3 regions of the Candidatus Pantoea multigeneris genome follow, and region 3 is predicted to be linked to each of the others. Evidence: predicted binding sites of a transcription regulator. Region 3 holds the regulator's gene; each other region holds the start of a gene.

Region 1 (4,189 bases), on a different contig from region 3:
TTTAAATGGCTTTGCTCAGCCACCAGCTGCTCGGCCATCTCTGTTTTCTTCACGTTGAGATGATCAATGGCATGGTTCACCGCCAGCGCGGCAGTGGCCGTGGCTTTGGCTCCGACGTTGAAATAGCTAAACACCGAAGCATTGTCAAAATAGACCGATGCCAGCGTCCCCGCACTAAGCGCCCCCTGCACAATGGGTTCACCGTGGTTAGCCACCTGAATGGCACGGGTTTCAGATATGCCGCTTTTTTTGCCCAGCCAGTAAAGGGCATTTTTAATCGAGCTACCTTCCATTTTTAAGCCGGGTTGATCCTGCAATACGGCTTTGTAGTGCATGGCGCTAGTGGCGGCATCGATGGCGTTGGAGGCCAGATTCACCGCACCCATCGCCGCCATACCATAACCTGAACCGTTCATGGAGGCTGAAAGCATGGTCATAACGACCTGTGCGGTGGGGGCGGGGAGCTTGGCAAGACCTTCGATCAAGCTATTGCGGGCTATGTTCTTTTGCAACGTACTGATTGTCTGCGTGGATCGCTCCTGTTCGGCACGGTAAGCGGCCACCTGACTGGTGGGATCGGCCTGAGAGGTGGCCGTAGAAATCGAATCGGTACTCACTTGCCGGACGGTGGGTGAGGGGACTTCGTCCTGCCTGCGTAATGGAATACCGGTCGACGTGACATCCATTGTCTTGTGATCAAGCGAATGGGAGCGTGCGAACTGATATTTACCCCGCTTGGCAAACAGGGCTTTTCTGCTGTCTATTGCCGCCATTCCCATCTCTTCTGCGCTGGCCGGTGTGGCTGGCGCGGACGATGCGGCATTTGTCTGATTGAGCGCACTGGGACCTTGTGTGCCATGAATACCGGGCAATTGATCGATTGGCATGATGAACTCCTGAATTAATGGCCATTAAGGCTGAGCAGTTGTGCTTCGGCCTGAGCACGTAGGTCGGCAGAGTTTGCGTTAATCGCCGGGGGGAAGCTGGCCTGGACGGTTCGCTGAAAGGCAAGTACCGCGCGGGGGACATCGCGGAGGATTTGAAAACATTGCCCAGAGTGGAACCAGCTCCAGATATCTTGCGGATTAAGCTCAAGGCACTGATGGTAGAGCACTAATGCCTCGCGGTGGCGACCTTGTATTTTTAACGTACAGGCCAAAGCAAACAGGTAAGCAGGCTCCTGCGGGGCGAGCAGGCTAAGTAATGAAAAACAGGCGAAAGCCGTGTCGTAGTGTTGGTCATTAAAGGCCTGGTAGCCGCGTGCGTATACCGCTTCGCACTCTTCTTCGGGGAGGGGGAGGTGGTCCTGTTCTTTTTGTGGATGATTTTTCATTATTTTTCCATTTTTTTGATGTTGCAGTGCGCAAAGTAGGTGTGATCTTGCCGTGGCTAAGTTCACAGACATGGCGTGTATTTCTTTGCGAGTACAGACGACCAGAGAGAAAAAAACACGTGGTGATTGGCGGGGGGAAATTCTCGAGCCAGCGCGAAAAAATGCAGACGAAAGCTGACGCCAGCGCCGCTACTGTGTAAAAATACAGGCTGTTTTTCTTACCCAGTGATGACCATGGCCCTGACAGCAGCAGTAAAAACCCAGATTGCACAATGGTATAAAGCATTGCAGCAACAGGTGCCTGACTTTATTCCCCGCCCACCACAGCGACAAATGATCGCCGAAGTGGCGAAAAGCCTTGCCGGGGATGAAGGTCGTCATTTGGCGATCGAAGCACCAACCGGCGTGGGTAAAACGCTCTCCTATCTCATCCCAGGTATTGCGGTCAGCCGTGCAGAAGAAAAAAGCCTGGTGATCAGCACCGCTAATGTGGCGTTGCAGGATCAGATCTTCACCAAAGATCTGCCGTTGCTAAAAAAAATCATTCCCGACCTGACCTTTACTGCGGCGTTTGGCCGTGGTCGCTACGTGTGTCCGCGCAATCTGGCGGCGCTGGCGGCGGATGACGATCAGCAGGGTGATTTGCTGCTCTATCTCGATGAAGAGAACACGGTGAGCAGCACCAAAGAAGAGCAGGCCCAGTGCGGTAAACTGGCGAAGACCCTTGCGCAAGGGGCGTGGGATGGTCTGCGCGATCACACGGATATCGCCATTAGCGACAGCCTGTGGCAGCGGCTGTCCACTGACAAAGCCAGTTGTCTGGGTACGCATTGCCGCTGGTATCGCGAATGCCCGTTTTTTGTCGCCCGGCGAGAAATAGAGCAGGTCGATGTGGTCGTGGCTAACCATGCGCTGGTCATGGCCGCGCTGGAGAGCGAGTCGGTCTTGCCGCCGCCGAAAAACCTGCTGTTGGTGCTGGATGAAGGTCATCATCTGCCCGAAGTCGCGCGTGATGCACTGGAGATGAGCGCCGAAATTACCCCAGCCTGGTGGAACCTGCAGCTTGATCTGTTTATTCGTCTGGTGGAGAGCATCATGGCGCAGCTGCGGCCGAAATCACCGCCGCCGCTCACCAATCCTGAACGACTCAAAGGACATTGCGATGAACTGCGCGATCTCCTCGATCAAACCTGTCAGCAGTTACAACCACTGTTACCCGCCAGTAATCAACCCGGTGAGTATCGCTTTGTGTTGGGTGAACTCCCGGAAGCGTTAATGCTGCTCTGCGCCCGGCTGTTCAAACTGTGTGATGCCTTACGTGGGCTGGCGGAAGGGCTGATCAATGCCCTCGGCGAACAGACCGGAAAAGTGGATATTGTTCGACTACACCGGGCGTTATTGCAGCTGAACCGGCACTTCGGTGGCTTTGAGGCGGTGAGTAAGCTCTGGCGGCTGGCGGCGATGGAAAAAGCCTCCAATGCGCCTGTTTCCAAATGGGTGAGCCGTGAAGTGCGGGACGGGCAGGCCCATATGCTGTTTCACTGTGCCGGAATTCGCGTTAGCGATCAGCTGGAAAAACTACTGTGGCGTAAAATCCCGCACGTGGTGGTGACATCTGCGACTTTGCGTTCATTAAATAGCTTCAACCGCTTACAGGAAATGTCAGGCCTGCATGAAAAAGCGGGCGATCGTTTTGTGGCATTAGACTCGCCCTTCAGTCATGTCGATCAGGGCAAACTGGTGATACCACAAATGCACTTCGAGCCGCAGATGCAGCAAGAAGCGGAGCACATTGCCGAAATGGCACGTTTCTTCCGTCAGCAGGTGGCGGAGGAGAAACACAAAGGCATTTTGGTGCTGTTTGCCAGTGGCCGTGCCATGCAGCAGTTTTTAACCCATGTAACCGATCTGCGCCTTTCTATGCTGGTGCAGGGCGATCAGCCGCGCTATCGCATGGTCGAGCTGCACCGTAAACGGGTTGAGGCGGGTCAACTGAGCATTCTGGTGGGGCTGCAATCTTTTGCTGAAGGGTTGGATCTCAAGGGCGAACTGCTTTCACAGGTACACATTCATAAAATTGCTTTTCCCCCGATAGACAGTCCGGTAATTTTGACTGAAGGTGAGTGGCTGAAAAGCCTCAACCGCTATCCGTTTGAAGTCCAGAGTCTGCCCAGCGCTTCATTTACGCTGATTCAGCAGGTAGGCCGTCTCATTCGCAGCCATAACTGCTTCGGTGAGATAGTGATTTATGATCGGCGGTTGGTGAGTAAAAATTATGGTAGCCGGTTACTGGCGGCCTTGCCGGTGTTCCCGATTGAGCAGCCACCGGTCCCCTCGGCTGAGGTAAAAAAGACGCGCACGCGCAAAAAAGTGCGTTAACAACCCAGGCTTTGTCACCAGTATGGGTGGCCCTTTTTGGAAGCGAATCATGGAACTGAACAAAATCATTAAAGAGATCGGGCGCGGTAAAAATCATGCGCGTGATATCGATCGGGACACCGCATTTTCCCTTTATACGGCGATGCTGGCGGGTGAAGTGGCCGACCTGGAGCTGGGCGCGGTACTGATCGCGCTGCGTATTAAAGGTGAAGGCGAAGAAGAGATGCTGGGCTTTTACCAGGCGATGCAGCAGCAGATGATGCGCCTGCAAGCCCCTGCTGAGCGTCCAGTCCCGATTGTCATTCCCAGTTATAACGGCGCACGTCGTCAGGGCAATCTGACCCCGCTGTTGGCTTTACTGTTGTCCCGTATTGGTTTTCCGGTGTTGGTGCATGGCGTGAGCGATGACGCCACACGTATCACCAGTGAAGCGGTATTTGCTGAGCTGGGTGTGCCTGCCTCCACCCACGCCGCTGA
Region 2 (4,189 bases), on a different contig from region 3:
ATCATTCGCGCTGAACTCAATGAAGCAGCAGATACGCTCAACAACTTCCTCAGCGATGAAGCAAATATCCATACCATCCAGCGTGCAGCAGTATTGCTGGCAGACAGCTTCAAAGCAGGCGGAAAAGTGCTGTCGTGCGGTAACGGAGGATCTCACTGTGATGCTATGCACTTTGCCGAGGAGTTAACGGGTCGCTATCGCGAAAACCGCCCTGGCTATCCCGCTATTGCTATCTCGGATGTGAGCCATATCTCCTGCGTCAGTAATGATTTTGGCTACGACCATGTGTTCTCACGCTATGTTGAAGCCGTTGGCCGTTCCGGTGATGTGCTGCTGGGTCTGTCGACTTCAGGTAACTCAGCAAACATCATCAAAGCGATTGAAGCGGCACGTGCGCAGGGGATGAAAGTCATTACGCTGACCGGGAAAGACGGCGGAAAAATGGCAGGCACCGCAGACATTGAAATCCGTGTGCCGCACTTTGGCTATGCTGACCGTATCCAGGAAGTGCACATTAAAGTGATTCACATCCTGATGTTGTTGATTGAAAAAGAGATGGCAAAATAAGTCAGCCAGCGGCTGGGTTTGGTGAGTCAATTCGAGAATCACTTTTATCTCCTGCGCAGGCAGGAGATGTTTGAATGAGGCAGAAGCTATGTGTGAATTGCTCGGAATGAGCGCCAACGTTCCGACAGATATCTGTTTTAGTTTCACCGGGCTGGTACAGCGTGGTGGTGGCACCGGGCCACATAAAGATGGCTGGGGGATCACCTTCTACGAGGGCAAAGGCTGCCGGACGTTCAAAGATCCGCTCCCGAGTTTCAATTCACCCATTGCGCGTCTGGTGCAGGAATATCCGATTAAGTCACATTCGGTGGTGGCGCATATTCGTCAGGCCAACCGGGGTGAAGTCTCGCTGGAAAATACCCATCCCTTCACGCGCGAACTTTGGGGCCGTAACTGGACCTATGCCCACAACGGCCAGTTGAAAGGGTACAAAACGCTGGATACGGGCACCTTCCGTCCGGTAGGCGAAACGGACAGTGAGAAGGCATTTTGCTGGATCTTACATAAGCTGGCGGAGCGTTATCCCCGCACGCCAGGGCAGTGGCCCGCGGTGTTTCGTTATATTGGTGAGTTGGCCGCAGAGCTACGACAGAAGGGCGTATTTAATATGCTGCTGTCGGATGGCCGCTATCTGATGGCGTTTTGTTCCACCAATCTGTTCTGGATCACCCGCCGCGCGCCTTTTGGCAAGGCACGATTACTGGATCAGGATGTGGAGATTGATTTTCAGCGGCACACCTCTTCACAGGATGTGGTGACAGTGATTGCCACTCAGCCGCTGACCAGTAATGAAACCTGGCAGCGGATTATGCCAGGTGAGTGGGCGTTATTCTGTCTTGGAGAGCGCCAGGAATGATTTGGACGCGGCCGCGGGATCGACAATCACCGGGCTGTTGTTCATCACATACTGACCACTGCTAACCGCAACGTTGGGCGGCACGTGATATTTTTCAAACCAGGCATAGCCCGGCTGTAGCTCACGCCAGAAGCTGATGTACGTCGAATCGCGATGATTTCTCATATTGCTGTCTGTCATGTGGAACGGATAGATAGCAATATTGACTTCCGGTTGACCGTTACGCAGTGCGGCATTCACATAGGTAAAGATCTCATCCATATAGGCGTTGGTCATCGCGTAGCAGCCGATGGATTTGCAATCGCCGTGGATCATCAGATAGGCACCGCTGTAATTGTGATCCCGATCATACTGATTGGGGAAGCCGACGTTAATCGCACGATAGTAATGGCTATCAGGTTTTAACTGATTGAGTTTTACGCTGTAAAAACCTTCCGGACTTTTGAAGTCCCCTTCGCGGCGCTTTGGTCCGAGCCCGCCGGAGAAATTACAGATGCGATAAGTGTCTAACAGACGGTACTGACTGCCGACTTTACCGTACAGTTCCAGCACGCGCTCCTGCTTAAATATCTGAATATAAACCGGTGTACCCAGTAACTGCTGTTTAAGTTCTTTGCTCACTGGCGTGTTCGTTTGAACCGCATCTGGAGTCATTGCCATGCTGAGGGCTGGCAACAGAATCATCGCAAACATCAGTGCGATTCTGCCCATGCTGTGTGTACCTTAGAATAATAGTAAAAACCATGCGCAGAGCGCGCCACTGCCTGCGTTATAGGAAATATCCGCATCCGCCGCGCAACATTATCATTGTTTATTTTTTTATCAAGCCGCCGCCGATGAAATTCCCTGCCAGAAGGCGGGATTACGCCGACAATTTTGTAAACATTCATCGTTGTGCGGGGGGTGATTGCAGATTCGTCGATTAACTGTATACTTATCCAGTGCTGGAGGGGGTATGCGTAAAATTATTCACGTCGATATGGACTGCTTTTTTGCTGCGGTAGAAATGCGCGATGATCCCTCATTGCGTGATATTCCCATTGCGATTGGCGGCAGCCGTGAGCGGCGTGGTGTAATCAGTACCGCCAACTATCCCGCACGCAAATATGGTGTACGTAGCGCCATGCCCACCGGTATGGCATTAAAGCTCTGCCCGCATTTACGCCTGTTGCCAGGGCGCTATGACGCCTACAAACAAGCTTCCGCACAGATTCGCGACATCTTCCAGCGCTACACCGCTTTTATTGAACCTCTCTCACTGGATGAAGCTTATCTCGACGTGAGTGACAGCCCACACTGCCAAGGGTCGGCCACGCGTATCGCGGAGGAGATCCGCGCGACAATCTATCGTGAAACCGGATTAACCGCCTCGGCAGGGGTGGCACCGGTGAAATTTCTCGCCAAAATTGCCTCCGATCTCAATAAGCCCAATGGACAATATGTCATTACACCCCAGGCGATGCCGGATTTTCTGCTGACGTTACCACTGGCAAAAATTCCAGGCGTGGGCAAAGTGTCGGCAAAAAAGCTGGAGGAGATGGGGTTAAAAACCTGTGGCGATGTGCAGCAAGCCGACCTGGCTACGCTGCTGAAGCGTTTTGGTAAATTTGGCCGCGTGCTTTGGGAGCGCAGTAATGGCACTGACGATCGTGATGTGGTGGTCGAGCGTGAACGCAAGTCCCTTGGGGTTGAACGCACGCTGGCGGAGGATATTCATCACTGGGAGGATTGTCTGAGTATTATCGACTATCTCTATGCTGAACTGGATCGCCGCCTGACGCAGATCCGGCCTGATAAGCAGGTAGCACGTCAGGGAGTGAAGTTAAAATTCAGCGATTTTCAGCAGACCACTCAGGAACACATCTGGCCAGTCCTCAATAAGCAGGACATGATTGAGGTCGCCCGCCGAACGTGGGATGAACGCAGAGGCGGGCGCGGTGTGCGCTTAGTCGGTTTGCACGTTACTTTGGTAGAATCACATCTGGAGAGACAGCTGTTGTTAGCAATCTAAGCTGATTTTTTTCTGGCGCTTCTTTGTCCCGACGCGTGTTTCTTAATCCAGCAGTAATCAACTGGCGGATAATTTTTTCCAGCACCGGTTTCAGCCCCGCGGAATAACCAATTTCACTGGCACGAGCGGCAAAAGAACTGATTTTCACTGAATCAGAGGTGTGGAAGAGGATCAGTTGGTGCGAGAGTCTTCTGAGTGCGGGCGCAACGGAATAAACCGGTGAGTTGAGGTCGATATACGTAGCGCTGGGGCTCAGGATATTTTCATTGATCGAGCTGGCGAGTGAGGTATCACGGGAAGGGGCTTGCACCTTTATTTGGGGGATCAGGGGTGAAGAAGGCGAAAAAAAGGCTTTTTGTAGATCAAAATCGCTCCAGTCTTCCAGGTGTCGCAGGTTTTCCAGCGGGCTCTCTCTTCCTGAATGGGTAGCTTTGTCCAGTTTCAATCGCCGCAAAAAACGCATGATTTTTAGAATGATCTCATCCATAAATTCTGATGTATCAATTTTTTCCAGGCTTAACATTGAGCGATTCAGTAGACTACGGGGGATGTTCAGCGAAGATTTGACGCTGTTCTGTAACAGTTTCACCGGGCTGGACAGGTGTGCCGGATTATTTTTTATCGCCTCAACCGCGTTGTTTGCACTGCGAAAGAATTTGGCCGCCAGCTTACCCGCGGCATAACCCACGCCTTCCATCAGCACTGCTACAGCAATTTCGTCTAATGCCTTCTCTCGTTTTACATTGGTATCCGCA
Region 3 (4,189 bases):
ATAACGTTCCTGAATTTTACCCACTAACTGCTCACGTTTACCTTCGATAACGGTGAGATCGTCATCGGTCAGCTTACCCCATTTTTCCTTAAATTTGCCTTTGAACTGTTTCCAGTTACCACTGACTTGATCGTTATTCATCACTGACCTCCTGGTCATGGTTGCCGTTTCGCTTAATTAATCAGTAAAAAGTAGTGATTAACACTGACTAATTGCCGTTAGTTAAGTTAATTATAGCGATGAATACGGAACAGGTAGAAATAATGGGAACTATCCTAGTTCACAGGCGATCAATGGACGAACCAACGCTGCTGCTGCCACAGCCGACGCCAGATGATCCACAGCGTTAAACCACGCAAGCCGAGGAAAACCGTTATTGCCAGCCACAGAGCATGGTTCCCTAACCACGGCGTCAGTAATACGGCCAGCATAAAGCCCAGCGCAGCCAGAGCCATGCTATTACGCATCTCTCTGCCGCGCGTTGCACCGACAAAAACACCATCCAGCAGGTAACACCAGACACCCACCAGCGGAATAATCGCTTGCCACCCTAAAAAGTGGTGGGCTAACTCACGTAAACCCGGCAGCGTAGTCAAATGGGCGATAATGGCATCTCCCAGGAGCCAATAAATAATGGCGAAAGCCGCAGCGACTATCCCCGCCTGACGACAGGCCGCTTGCCACACCAGTAGCAACTGTTGGCTGTCTTTAGCCCCGAAGGCCTGGCCAGATACCGCTTCTACCGCGTAAGCAAAGCCGTCTAACGCATAGGCGGTGAAGGTGAGGAACATCAGTAATACGGCATTCACGGCCACGATTTCAGCGCCCATTCGCGCGCCAATCAGGGTAAGAGAAGCAAAGCAGATTTGCAGTAGCAGAGAGCGCAGCATGATATCGCGGTTTAAACGGAGTAGCCGCGAAACATCCTGCCACCATCCCTGCCACAGCAGGGCAGCTGGAATCTGATTTTGTCGCAATGCACGCCAGACCAGTGCGATGCCCAGAGCAAAGGTGACATACTCCGCGACCGCGGTAGCGGTGGCCGCCCCCGCAACCTGCCAGCCAAGTCCGACGACCAGCCAGAGATCGAGTAACAGGTTAACCAGGTTTCCAACCACCAACAGAATGACGGGTGCTCGCGCATATTGCACCCCCAGCAACCAACCGAGAATCACCAAATTTGCTAGCGTGGCGGGGGCACTGAGCCAGCGGATATGAATGAAAATCCGCGCCTGTTCCAGTACGGCCTCGTCGCCGCCAATAAGATGCGTCGCCAGTTGCGTGATGGGCTCACGGCACAGAATAAACAGTCCGCCAGCAACGATAGCCAGCATGAGCGGCTGCATCAGCGCACGCGCCAGTGCCGCACGATCGCCCGCGCCAAATGCCTGCGCCGTCAGCCCGGTGGTGCTCATGCGTAAAAACAGCAGCAGCATAAAGATAAAGCTGGTGATGGTCGTGCCTATCGCCACACCGCCCAGATAGATCGGGCTATTAAGGTGCCCTATCACTGCGGTATCGACTAAGCCAAGCAGCGGCACGGTGATATTGGACAAAATCATTGGTAATGCCAGCCGCCAGAGTCGCTGGTCAGTGGCAGAAAAAAGACGCATCAGCTGTGTCATGGTTTTGAGGGCGTTGTTTGGCAAGGAAGCAATGTTGCCGGAGGAAAAGACACGCCGGCAACAGAGAGAAAATCAGGGAGCAGAGAGAATTAGATCCATTCACCGTTACGCACGATGCCAACAGCAAGACCTTCCACCGTCAGTGATTGTACGCGAGTGTCGATTTCAATCGGTTTGAATTCGCTGTTCTCAGGGAGCAGATACACCATTGAGCCCTGCTTCTTCCAGCGCTTTACGGTCACTTCTTCATCAATACGCGCCACGACGACCTGGCCGTTGTGCACGTCCTGGGTTTTATGCACGGCAAGCAGGTCACCATCCATAATACCTATATCTTTCATTGACATACCACTGACGCGCAGCAGGAAGTCCGCTGAAGGCTTAAACAGCGCAGGATCGACCTGATAGTGCGTTTCGATGTGCTCTTCTGCTAACAGAGGCTCACCCGCAGCCACCCGTCCAATCAGCGGCAGGCCTTCAGGCTGTTCTTCTTCCATAAGTAACCGAATGCCGCGCGATGCACCGGAAACGATTTCAATCACGCCCTTCCTTGCCAGCGCTTTCAGGTGTTCTTCAGCCGCATTAGGTGAGCGGAACCCGAGCTGCGCGGCAATTTCTGCGCGTGTCGGTGGCATACCGGTCTGGTTGATATGGTCGCGAATCAGATCATAGACCTGCTGCTGCCTTGTAGTTAACGCTTTCATCCCGCCCCCTGGTTGTTTATACAGTCGCTGTGAGTATATACAGGTATCTAATAAATGGGAACCGAAACAGAGGAAAAAACAGCCATTTGTCTGGTTCTGGAAGCGCTATCGCAGTTAGCGCCAAAGCAACATGACCCAGACGAAAACAGCCAGTAGGATGCTGACCAATACGGCGGCTGAGCCCAGGTCTTTGGCTCGTCCTGCCAGGGGATGTTGCTCTTCACTTACCCGGTCAACAACGGCTTCAATGGCGCTGTTAATGATCTCCATAATCACGACCAGCACCACGGAACCGATGAGTAAAATACGGGAAACCCGATCAACATCCAGCCAGAAAGTGATAATAATAGCGATAATCGCTACGATACTTTCCTGACGGAATGCGGCTTCATGTCGCCAGGCGGCATTCAACCCCTGCCAGGAATAACGCGCAGCGCGCAAAATACGGATCAATCCCGTACTGGTGTTTGCCATAATGTGGAACCCTTTGTAAATATTGACGTCACTGTCTGGGTGGATTGCGTATAGCGCCACCACAGATCTTCGCTGCGCTTTCTGTTATGCTTGCGGCGCTTTGCTAACAAGAGGCTTCATGTTGTCTATGTCAGGTTGGCGTAAACTCTATTACAAATTACTTAATTTACCACTCTCTTTGCTGGTAAAAACTAAGTCTATCCCTACAGATCCCGTTTCCGAGCATGGTATTGATCCCAGTCGTCCGGTGATGTATGTGCTGCCTTATGATTCTAAGGCGGACCTGCTGACGCTGCGTTCGCAGTGTCTGAAGCACCATCTCCCTGACCCGCTGGAAGCGCTGGAAATTGACGGCGTGGTGCTACCGCGCCATGTATTTATTCATGACGGACCACGGCTGTTTCCTTACTACGTGCCCAATCAGGAGTCAGTGAAAATCTTCCACGACTACCTGGATCTGCACCGTAGCAATCAGGAACTGGACGTGCAGATGCTGCCAGTCACTGTGATGTTTGGCCGCGCACCAGGCCGCGAGGTTCCTGGTGACGAAGCGCCGTATTTACAGGTACTTAACGGCCTGCAGAAGCTTATCGCTATTCTTCGGCATGGTCGAGACAGCTTTGTTCGTTTCTCCCCTACCGTTTCGCTGCGCGACATGGCTAACCAGCACGGTACGGATAAATCTATCGCCCATAAACTGGCACGCGTTGCACGTATTCATTTTGCTCGTCAGCGCCTGGCCGCAGTTGGGCCGCGTTTGCCTGCACGTCAGGACCTGTTCAATAAGCTACTTCAGTCGAAAGCGATTGAAAAAGCGGTTGAAGATGAAGCGCGTAGCAAAAAAATCTCCCACGAGAAAGCGCAGCAAAATGCGGTAGAAATGATGGAAGAAGTCGCGGCTGACTTCTCATACGAAGCCATTAAACTCACTGACCGTGTGATGAGCTGGACATGGAGCCGTCTCTACCAAGGCATTAACGTGCATGGTGCTGAGCGCGTCCGGCAGTTAGCGCAGGACGGCCATGAAATTGTCTATGTGCCGTGCCACCGCAGCCACATGGATTACCTGCTGCTTTCGTATGTCATTTATCACCAGGGCCTGGTGCCGCCGCACATCGCCGCTGGCGTCAATCTGGACTTCTGGCCAGCCGGCCCGATTTTCCGCCGCCTGGGTGCCTTCTTTATTCGCCGTACCTTTAAGGGCAATAAGCTCTACGCGACAGTGTTCCGTGAATACCTGGGTGAACTGTTCAGCCGCGGCTACTCGGTGGAGTATTTCGTTGAGGGAGGACGCTCACGCACGGGCCGTCTGCTTGATCCGAAAACCGGTACGCTGGCTATGACGCTGCAAGCCATGCTGCGTGGCGGCAATCGTCCTATCACACT

What was found. Region 3 encodes LexA, which represses DNA repair genes until DNA is damaged. Its sites were predicted from a motif close to TNCTGTATGTACATACAGNA; they were not measured.
Region 1: dinG (ATP-dependent DNA helicase DinG) is a predicted target of LexA. The motif match lies at 1,524-1,543, and genes of this name have one in related genera.
Region 2: dinB (DNA polymerase IV) is a predicted target of LexA. The motif match lies at 2,348-2,367, and genes of this name have one in related genera.

Annotation. Positions count from the first base shown of each region.
Region 1 covers NZ_VWXF01000001.1:801,787-805,975, reverse strand. Annotated here, with positions in the region: gene F3J40_RS03765 (hypothetical protein) at 1-887, opposite strand, end outside; gene F3J40_RS03760 (tetratricopeptide repeat protein) at 902-1,333, opposite strand; gene dinG (ATP-dependent DNA helicase DinG) at 1,568-3,712, shown strand; gene ybiB (DNA-binding protein YbiB) at 3,762-4,189, shown strand, end outside.
Region 2 covers NZ_VWXF01000008.1:189,245-193,433, reverse strand. Annotated here, with positions in the region: gene lpcA (D-sedoheptulose 7-phosphate isomerase) at 1-567, shown strand, start outside; gene F3J40_RS18160 (class II glutamine amidotransferase) at 656-1,423, shown strand; gene dpaA (peptidoglycan meso-diaminopimelic acid protein amidase) at 1,394-2,134, opposite strand; gene dinB (DNA polymerase IV) at 2,379-3,434, shown strand; gene F3J40_RS18145 (hypothetical protein) at 3,385-4,189, opposite strand, start outside.
Region 3 covers NZ_VWXF01000005.1:370,071-374,259, forward strand. Annotated here, with positions in the region: gene F3J40_RS14450 (CsbD family protein) at 1-141, opposite strand, end outside; gene dinF (MATE family efflux transporter DinF) at 291-1,613, opposite strand; gene lexA (transcriptional repressor LexA) at 1,715-2,329, opposite strand; gene F3J40_RS14465 (diacylglycerol kinase) at 2,444-2,803, opposite strand; gene plsB (glycerol-3-phosphate 1-O-acyltransferase PlsB) at 2,931-4,189, shown strand, end outside.